DNA from 3 places in the Saccharothrix saharensis genome. Region 3 is predicted to be linked to each of the others. Evidence: riboswitches for the same ligand, from Rfam matches in the RefSeq annotation. Region 3 holds a riboswitch; each other region holds the start of a gene.

Region 1 (3,268 bases), 300 kb from region 3:
CTTGTCCGACAACGACCGCAGGTACCGCAGCAGCGCGGTTTCGGAGCGGTGCGCGTGGAACACCGGGTGGGTCAGGTAGTCGCTCGTGCGGCGCAGGTCCGCGGGGATGCCGTCGGCGGTGTCGGCGTCCAGGCCGTCCACGTCGGCGACGGTCACGCCGAACGCCTTCCACACCAGTTCCAGGTGCTCGCGCGTGGTCGTCTCGTCGCACGCGATGGACACCACGTCGGCGTCCACCTGCCACAGGTTCACGCCGAGGTCGCGCGCGGCCGAGACGACGGCGGCGGCACGGCCCTCGACGCGCGCCCGCACCGTGTCGAAGAACTCGCCGTGCACGATCTCGACGCCGCCCTCCAGCAGGCCGGCGGCGAGCACGGTCGCCATCCGGTGCGCCCGGGTCGCGATCGCCTTCAAGCCCTCCGGACCGTGGTACACCGCGTACATCGAGGCCATCACCGCGAGCAGCACCTGCGCGGTGCAGATGTTGCTGGTGGCCTTCTCGCGACGGATGTGCTGCTCGCGCGTCTGCAGCGCGAGGCGGTAGGCGAGCGAGCCGTCCGCGTCCACGGACACGCCGACCAGCCGGCCGGGCAGCTGCCGCTCCAGGCCCTGGCGCACGGCCATGTACCCGGCGTGCGGCCCACCGAACCCGATCGGCACGCCGAAGCGCTGCGTGGTGCCGATGACGACGTCCGCACCGATCTCGCCCGGCGGGCGCAGCAGCGTCAACGCCAGCAGGTCCGCGGCGACCACGGCCTGCGCACCCGCCTTGTGGATCTCCTCGATGACCGACGCGTGGTCGAGCACCACGCCGGACGCACCGGGGTAGGACAGCAGCACGCCGAAGAAGTCGCCGCCCAGGCCGAGCCCCTCGATGCCCTGCGACAGGTCGGCGGTGACGATCTCGATGCCCAGCGGCTCCGCGCGCGTCTCGATGACGGCCAGCGTCTGCGGCAGCGTGTCGGCGTCGACCACGAACTTGTTCGACTTGGCCCGACCCGCGCGGCGGACCAGCGTCATCGCCTCGGCGGCGGCCGTGGACTCGTCCAGCATCGAGGCGTTGGCCAGCGGCAGACCGGTCAGGTCGGCGACCATCGTCTGGAAGTTCAGCAGCGCTTCGAGGCGGCCCTGGGAGATCTCCGGCTGGTACGGCGTGTACGCGGTGTACCAGGCGGGGCTCTCCAGCACGTTGCGGCGGATCACCGGCGGGGTGGTCGTGCCGTAGTAGCCGAGCCCGATCATCTGGGTCATCGGACGGTTGCGCGCGGCGAGGGCGCGCAGCTCGGCCAGCGCCTCGGTCTCGGTGGCGGGCGCGGGCAGGTCCAGCACCAGGTCGCGCTCGCGGATCGACTCGGGGACGGCGTGCTGCGCCAGTTCCTCCAGCGAGCCGACACCGATCACGTCGAGGATGCGGGCCAGCTCGGCGGGCCGCGGGCCCACGTGCCGGTCGGCGAACGGGGTGCCGTGCTCGAGTGCGGCGAGGGGGATGCGGTCCTGCGTCATCGGTGCTGGCCTCCAGGGCTCCGGACAGACTTCTGCCGTTGCCCTCCCCCTCTGTCTTCTGCCCGGTGTCGGGCGCCTGAGAGCTTCACCCGGCTGTCGGGCTTGCACCGTCGGCGGGGTCGGTCGGTCGTGCCCGACCCGCTTTCCAGAGGCGTCTCACCCGCACGGTCCTTGCGCCTGAGAGGTTCCGGGGAGGATTTGCTCCTTCGGCGCCGAGACGGACTCGGACTCTCCCGCACGGGATAAAGCGACTACGCGCGGAATCGTACCCGTCGGAGGGGTGAACGGTACCGCCGGCGCGACGTGGATCTCAGTGCGCGCCGGTCGACCCGCCCGGTCAGCCGATGGCCCTCGTCCGCCGGCGACGGGACAGCTCGTCGTCGGCCGCCTCCACGATCTCGGCCCCGTCCGCCCGTTCGGCGGGGAAGTCGTGGATCGTGCCGCTGATCTCCCGCATCGCGCCGGAGACCGCGATGCCGAACACCCCCTGACCGCCCTGGAGGAGGTCGACGACCTCTTCCGGCGACGTGCACTCGTAGACCGTGGTGCCGTCGCTGAACAGCGTGATGCGGGCCAGGTCCTGCACGCCGCGGCGGCGCAGGTGGTCCACCGCGACCCGGATGTTCTGCAACGAGACGCCGGTGTCCAGCAGTCTCTTCACGACCTTGAGGACCAGGATGTCCTTGAACGAGTAGAGCCGTTGGCTGCCTGAGCCCTGCGCACTCCTTATCGTGGGGTTGACCAACCCCGTGCGCGCCCAGTAGTCCAGCTGGCGGTAGGTGATGCCCGCGATCTGGCACGCGGCGGGGCCGCGGTACCCGACCAGCTCGTCCGGCAGCGAGGAGTCCGGGAACAGCTCACCCTGTTCGCCGGATCCGGCCCGGATGGGCGCTTCCTCGACCACGCCTGCCTCCCCTCGGTCCGGCCACGACGACCGGCGACCAACGTGAAGCCGCCGCGGTGCCCGAATCACACCGTGGCAATTCACCTGAGTTCGACGGTAAGACCGGCTAGGGGGCAGGTCAACGCGACGCGCGGGGCGTGTCTGACCTCAACGTGAGGTAGAGGTTGAGAGAGTCACCCGTCGTAAGCCATTCGGGTGACGTTTAGTGATCGTTTAGCCGAGCAACGTTGACGTTGTGTAATTCAGGGGTGTGACGCCTGATGGTGGCACGCGGGGTTGATCCACAACGCACCGCGCACGCTTGCGAAGGGCCGTTCACGGTGTGGGGCCGGGGTCGCGGCCCTTCGTGGGCGGGGTGGGGTGGGTTCGGGTGAGGGCCTCTTTGTCAAGCACCCGACCCGTCGGACCTGAGCGGGTCGGTGGACCCCTGCGGGGCGGTCGAAGGTCTGAAAGCTCCGAAGCGTCCTCGCCGGACGGGCCCGGGGTGCGGACGGGCCGGGCGGTGCGGGCCGCGAAGCTCCCGCTTCCCAAGTCGAGGGGTTCGTGTCATCCCGCCGAGCTGGCTGTGCCCTGCCGCGCGTGCCGAGGGGGCGTGGTCCACTGATGGCGCACCACTGCTTCCGATGTCGTCCCCTTGACGCGTGTGGCAGCCCGGAGGGAAGTCGGTGGGATGACGCGAAACCCGGACCACCATCCCCATAGGAGATGACGGCGGTCCGGGTCGTCATCCTGCTGGTGCGCCAGTCCGACGAGGACGCTTCGGATCTTCTGATCTTCCGGAGCAGCTCGCCGCGAACGCGGGTCGGTCGGCTTACGTGTCCGCCCCGCGGAAGTCCTCCGGCGAGACCGAGTCGAGGAACT
Region 2 (3,268 bases), 820 kb from region 3:
ACCACGCCGTCGGCGGACGCACCCGGCACGAACCGGGTGTAGTAGTGCAGCACCGCGGGCACGATGCCGGCCGCGCCGTTGGTCGGGGCGGTCACCACGCGGCCGCCGGCGGCGTTCTCCTCGTTCACCGCCAGCGCGAACAACGTCACCCAGTCCATCACCCGCAACGGGTCGGTGGCGTAGTGCTCGGCGGTCATCCGCCGGCGCATCTCGGCCGCCCGCCGGCGCACCTTCAAGCCGCCGGGCAGCACGCCGGTCTCCGTGCAGCCGCGCTCGACGCACTCCTGCATCACGTCCCAGATGTGCAGCAGCCCCGACCGCACCGACGCCTCGTCCCGCCACGACAGCTCGTTGGCCAGCATGACCTCGCTGATCGACAGCCCGGTCTCCCGGCACCGCGCCAGCAGCTCGTCACCGCTGCGGAACGGGTGCGCGACCGGCGTCTCGTCCGGCTTGATCCGGTCGGTCCCGGTGGCCGTCTCGTCCACCACGAACCCGCCGCCGACCGAGTAGTACACCGCCGAGTCGACCACGGTGTCACCCGAGTGGGCGGTGAAGCTCATCCCGTTCGGGTGCAACGGCAACGACTTGCGCCGGTGCATCACCAGGTCGGTGTCCTCGGTGAACGCGATCTCCCGCACGCCGGCCAGCCGCAGCCGCCCGGTGGACCGGATCTCCGCCACCCGCCGCTCGGCCTCGACCGGGTCGACCGCCTCCGGCCGACAGCCCTCCAGGCCGAGCAGGACCGCCTTCGGGCTCCCGTGCCCGTGCCCGGTCGCGCCGAGCGACCCGAACAGCTCCACGTGCACCCGGTCGACCGAGCCCAGCGCGGGCCGCAGCCGCTCGGTGAACAGCATCGCCGCGCGCATCGGGCCGACGGTGTGCGAGCTCGACGGCCCGATCCCCACGGAGAACAGGTCGAACACGCTGATCGCCATGGCGTCAGTCCCCGGTCAGTTCCGCGTACTTCGCCGCGGTCAGCAGCCCCGTCGCGTCGGTCACCGCCACCTTGAACAGCCACCCGCCGCCGTACGGGTCGTTGTTGATCAACGACGGGTCGGCCACGGCCGCCGGGTTGACCTCGACCACCTCACCGCTGACCGGCGCGTACAGGTCGCTGACCGACTTGGTCGACTCCAGCTCGCCGCACACCTGGCCGGAGGTCACCGCGGTGCCGACCTCGGGCAGCTCGACGAACACGATGTCGCCCAACGAGTCCGCCGCGTACGAGGTGATGCCGACCGCCACGGGCTCTTGGGTACCCGGCGCCCAGTCCACCCATTCGTGCTCGGGCGTGTACAGCAGGTTGTCCGGAAAAGTCACGACAGCGCTCCCTAGGACGGCAAGGTCTTCGACCCCACTCTGTCCTGGGACCTGAGAGCTTCACCGACGCCGCAGCGTCGGCTTGCACCGTGGGTGCGCCGGACGTGCGCGCTTTCCAGAGTCGCCTCACCCGAGCGGTTCTCGCTGCCTGAGAGTGTGCGGGGTGCTTGCTCCTTCGGCGCCCCGGCACGATCACCGAGGTCTCTCCCGCGCGGGTTCCGGCGCTCACGACGCGCCGCGGCCGATGTTCAGTTGGTCGCCCGAACGCTAGGTGCCGACGCCGACGGGTGTCAACGCGCCCCCTGACTTGTTCCGCCCGCACAACCACGCACGGCCGTGTTGGTGGGGTCGACACGATGACACCGAAAACGCTGTACCGGACCTTGGGTGTAACAACGGCCGAAGGAGCCCACCGTGCGGATCGCAGTTCCCCGCGAGATCAAGAACCACGAGTACCGCGTCGCGCTGACCCCGGCGGGCGCCCACGAGCTGACCCAGCGCGGCCACGACGTGGTCGTGGAGACCGGCGCGGGCCTCGGTTCGGCGATCACCGACGAGGAGTACCTGGCCGCCGGCGCGAAGGTGCTGGCCACCGCGGACGACGTGTGGGCCGAGGGCGACCTGGTGCTCAAGGTGAAGGAGCCCATCGCGGAGGAGTACCCGCGGCTGCGCAAGGGCCAGGTCCTGTTCACCTACCTGCACCTGGCCGCCGACCGGCCGCTGACGCAGGCGCTGCTGGACTCCGGCACCACCGCCATCGCCTACGAGACCGTGCAGACCCCGAACGGCGCGCTGCCGCTGCTGGCGCCCATGTCGGAGGTGGCGGGCAGGCTCGCACCGCAGGTGGGCGCGTTCTCGCTGATGAAGCCCTCCGGTGGGCGCGGCGTGCTGCCCGGCGGCGTGCCCGGCGTGCACCCGGCGCGCGTGGTCGTCATCGGCGGCGGCGTGGCGGGCCTGAACGCGGCGGCCATCGCCGTCGGCATGGGCGCGGACGTGGAGATCCTGGACACCAACGTGGACCGGCTGCGCCACATCGACGCCCTCTACCAGGGCAGGCTGCGCACCGTGACGTCCAACCGGTTCTCCGTCGAGCAGGCCGTGCGCGAGGCCGACCTGGTCATCGGCGCGGTGCTGGTGCCCGGCGCGAAGGCGCCGAAGCTGGTGAGCAACGAGCTGGTGGCGGACATGAAGCCCGGCTCGGTGCTGGTGGACATCGCGATCGACCAGGGCGGCTGCTTCGCCGACTCGCGGCCCACCACGCACGCCGACCCGACCTACCAGGTGCACGACGCGGTCTTCTACTGCGTGGCGAACATGCCCGGCGCGGTGCCGCGCACGTCGACCTACGCGCTGACCAACGTGACGCTGCCGTACGCCGTGGCGCTGGCGGACCACGGCTGGGAGGCGGCCCTGCGCGGTGACGCGTCGCTGGCGCTCGGCCTGAACGCGCACGAGGGCCTGCTCACCAACCTGCCGGTGGCCCAGGCGCACGGGATGACCCACACGCCGCTGGACGTCTGAGCACCCACCTGCCGCGAAGGGCCCCGCTCACAGCACGTGAGCGGGGCCCTTCGGCAAGAAAGACGGCCCGCTCAACCAGCCTGGGGGTCACTGGGAGCGGGCCGCGTCACCAATCCTAGCCGGGAACAGGGGTCCGTGCCCAGCGACCCCACCGATCCGGCCCACAGTTCGCCCGGCGGTGGCAACGCGCCGTGCCCGCGCTCAAGCGATCGAGTGAACTTGGGTGATAACGGGTAAGTCACGACGACCCCTCGACCGATGGACAGGGCAGGAACTCCGCAGCTACGGAGCGGGGTCGTCCGCTCGCGCGGCGTCGTGCCGCGCCATCGCCGATCGGAGCGCACATGGCTGAACCCGAGGGCTGGATCGACTGCCACGACCCGTTCGGGCGAGACCGGTCGATGACCGTGCTCGTCGAGGACGA
Region 3 (3,268 bases):
GTCCAGGCCCAGGATCGTGTCGCCCGGCTGGAGCAGGGCGAACATCGCGCACGCGTTGGCCTGCGCGCCCGAGTGCGGCTGCACGTTCGCGAAGCCCGCGCCGAACAGCGCCTTGACCCGCTCGATCGCCAGCCGCTCGATCACGTCGACGTTCTCGCAGCCGCCGTAGTAGCGCCGGCCGGGGTAGCCCTCGGCGTACTTGTTCGTCAGCACCGAGCCCTGCGCCTGGAGCACCGACACCGGCGTGAAGTTCTCCGAGGCGATCATCTCCAGCGTGCTCTGCTGCCGGTGCAGCTCGGCGGCGACGGCGTCCGCGACCTCCGGGTCGAACTCCGCGAGGGAGGTGTTGAAGTGCTCGGACATGTGTGGGGTCTCCCTTACGAGGTGCGCTTGTAGAAGGGCAGTGCGACGACTTCGACCGGCTCGTGCCTGCCCCGGACGTCGACGGACAGCTGCGTGCCGGGCTCGGTGTGGCCGACCGTGACGTACGCCATGGCCACCGAGTACCCGAGGGTCGGCGACAGCGCGCCGCTGGTCACCTCGCCGATGCGGGCACCCGAGGCGTCCAGCACCGGGTAGCCGTGCCGGGGCGCGCGGCGCGAGGCGGTCTTCAGGCCGACCAGGACCTGCCCCACGCCCTGCTCGGCGACGGCGGCCAGGGCGTCGCGGCCGACGAAGTCGCCCGGCTTGTCCAGCTTCACCACCCGGCCGAGGTTCGCCTGGAACGGCGTGCGGTCGCGGCCGAGCTCGTTGCCGTACAGGGGCATGCCCGCCTCCAGCCGCAGCGTGTCGCGGCAGCCCAGGCCCGCGGGCTTGAGGTCGTGCGGCGCGCCCGCCTCCAGCAGCGCCCGCCACACGTGCGCGGCGTCGGCCGGCGCGACGAACAGCTCGAAGCCGTCCTCGCCGGTGTAGCCGGTGCGCGCGAGCAGCACCGGCTTGCCCGCGACCTCGGTCGGGTACGAGGCGTAGTACTTCACCGCGCCGAGGTCGGTGGACGTGAGGCCGGCGAGGATCGCGGTGGCCTTCGGGCCCTGCACGGCGAGCAGCGCGTAGTCGGTGGACCTGTCCTCGACGGTGGTGTCGAAGCCCTTGGCCCGCTCGACCAGCGCCTCGTGCACGACGGCGGCGTTCGAGGCGTTCGCGACGACCAGGTACTCCTCGTCGCCCGTGCGGTAGACGATCAGGTCGTCGACCACGCCGCCGTCGGCCTCGCAGATCATCGTGTAGCGGGCGCGACCGACGCCGATCGCGGACGCGTGGCCGACCAGGGCGTGGTCCAGCGCGGCGCCGGCCTCCGGGCCGGTGAGCACGATCTCACCCATGTGGGTCAGGTCGAACAGGCCCGCCGACGTGCGCACCGCGTGGTGCTCGGCCAGCTCGCTGTCGTAGCGCAGCGGCATCCGCCAGCCCGCGAAGTCGGTGAACATGGCCCCCAGCGCCTCGTGCTCGGCGTGCAGGGGCGTGCGGCGGCTTTCCATCAGGCGGGTCCTCCCTGGGTGCGGGCATGCCGAGGCGCCGACCGGTCGGGTCGGCGGGCGGGCACGTCCGAGAGATTCACGAGCGAAAGGATGACACGGCACATCGGAGACTCCTCGTCGAGTGAGCCTCCCCCTCTGCCATGAGCCTGAGAGCTTCGCCACCGGGTGAGGGCGGCTTGCACCGTGGGCGAGGCGCACCGGGTGCGCCTGCTTTCCAGAGTTGCCTTCGTCGGGCGGTACCTGTGCCTGAGAGATTCCGGGGAGGAGTTGCTCCTTCGGCGCCCCGGTCGGGGACTCTCCCGCTCGACATCGACGGCCGTGTTCAGTTGGTACCGCCAGACGCTAGGGGTGGCCGGCGGGCGGGGTCAACCCCGGTCACAGGCTCTTCTCGGCCCGGACGCTCTCGACCACCTTGCGCTCGGCGTAGAACGACACGAACGGGATCGTGCCCGCGAGCAGCACCAGCACCGTGCCCTTGATCGACCACCGGGCCTTGAGCGCGAGGTCGACGGTGAGCACCAGGTACACCGCGTACAGGAAGCCGTGCACGGGGCCGACGACCTGCATCATGCCCTCGGTGCCGCCCGCGTACTTGGCGATCATCGCGACCACGAGCAGCAGCAGGCCGACACCGACCACGTAAGCCATGAACCGGAACCTGGTCAACGCGCCGCTCATCGCCCTACCTTCGCTTCACCGCTGGTCCCGCGCGTGGAGCTCGGCGAGCATGCGGTTGTAGGCCGCGAGCTCGTCGTCCTCGTCGTCGTGCGCGGGTGCTCTGACGGGCTCAACGGTAACGACCGGCCGGGACGGCACGGCCACCGGCTCCGGCGCGGCCCCGTCGGCGGCACCGCTCGCCGCGGCGGCGTCCTCGGCCTTGCGGCGGGCGTCCAGCCTGCGGATGCGCCACACCATGAACGCGGGGAAGAGGCCGAACAGCGGCCACTGGAAGACGTACCCGAGGTTCTGGAAGGTGCCACCGGCCTCGGAGAACCGCTCCCACTGCCAGTACGCCAGGCCGCAGCACACGACCAGCGACGCCAGGCAGACGGCCGCGATCGCGAGCCGCCGGGGGGTGATGAGGCCTCGCACGCCTCAAGGGTACTTCGTGCGTCGCACAGGGCCGGGGCTCCCCGCACAGGAGCCCGCCCCTGGAAGGTGAGGGCTCCCGAACCCCAGGAGCCCGCCCCGACTCGTCGGACCTAGGCCACGCCGTCCCGGCGTTGCCTCTGCAGCCTGGCCACGCACCAGGCCGCCGCGCTACCCCGACGCAGGTGCTGGAGCACCGTCATCGGGCCGAGGCGACGACCGAGGTCGGCGGGCGTGAGCCCGGCCGCCCGGTAGTCCAGAGCGCGCTGGTCCAGCGGGCTGATGCCCACGTCCCACCACTGCTCCGCCTCGGACAGGTCACCCACCAGCTGCCAGTAGCTGGCGGCGGCCGCGAGCAGGGCGTCGGGCACCTCGGGCGCCCGCTTCCGCATCGCCGCCACGTACGCCGGATCCGCGGACTCGACCTTCACCAGGCCGCGGGGACCGCCATTCGCCCGCTGCACGGGGATCCCCGGCGCGGACGGCGGGGCTTCCGCGAGCCACGCGTCCTTGATCCGGTTCACCTCCTGCAGCTCGGCGTCGTCCGAGCGCTCAGCCGCCCACTGCCGCAACAGCTCGTCGACTCCGGAGTCCTCGACCATTCTGCCTCCTCATCGGTCGAAGATCAGCCAATGCGACGCACCGTATTAGCGGGTACCGACAACCGCTAGACCCCGGTTTGTCCAAAACCCTGTTACCAG

The links. A riboswitch is a leader RNA that binds a small molecule or an ion and turns the genes downstream of it on or off. The one in region 3 is predicted to bind glycine.
Region 1: it holds a riboswitch for glycine, as region 3 does, so the genes downstream of both, gcvP (aminomethyl-transferring glycine dehydrogenase) here and gcvT (glycine cleavage system aminomethyltransferase GcvT) in region 3, are expected to answer to the same signal.
Region 2: it holds a riboswitch for glycine, as region 3 does, so the genes downstream of both, gcvH (glycine cleavage system protein GcvH) here and gcvT (glycine cleavage system aminomethyltransferase GcvT) in region 3, are expected to answer to the same signal.

What each region holds. Positions count from the first base shown of each region.
Region 1 covers NZ_VFPP01000001.1:6,932,495-6,935,762, reverse strand. Annotated here, with positions in the region: gene gcvP (aminomethyl-transferring glycine dehydrogenase) at 1-1,503, opposite strand, end outside; glycine riboswitch at 1,659-1,749, opposite strand; gene FHX81_RS31695 (MerR family transcriptional regulator) at 1,841-2,407, opposite strand; gene FHX81_RS31690 (bifunctional nuclease family protein) at 3,219-3,268, opposite strand, start outside.
Region 2 covers NZ_VFPP01000001.1:5,814,643-5,817,910, reverse strand. Annotated here, with positions in the region: gene FHX81_RS26215 (L-serine ammonia-lyase) at 1-938, opposite strand, end outside; gene gcvH (glycine cleavage system protein GcvH) at 943-1,323, opposite strand; glycine riboswitch at 1,449-1,543, opposite strand; gene ald (alanine dehydrogenase) at 1,738-2,844, shown strand; gene FHX81_RS26200 (hypothetical protein) at 3,189-3,268, shown strand, end outside.
Region 3 covers NZ_VFPP01000001.1:6,630,388-6,633,655, reverse strand. Annotated here, with positions in the region: gene glyA (serine hydroxymethyltransferase) at 1-363, opposite strand, end outside; gene gcvT (glycine cleavage system aminomethyltransferase GcvT) at 378-1,478, opposite strand; glycine riboswitch at 1,607-1,701, opposite strand; glycine riboswitch at 1,703-1,790, opposite strand; gene FHX81_RS30255 (DUF3817 domain-containing protein) at 1,854-2,156, opposite strand; gene FHX81_RS30250 (hypothetical protein) at 2,172-2,570, opposite strand; gene FHX81_RS30245 (helix-turn-helix transcriptional regulator) at 2,681-3,169, opposite strand.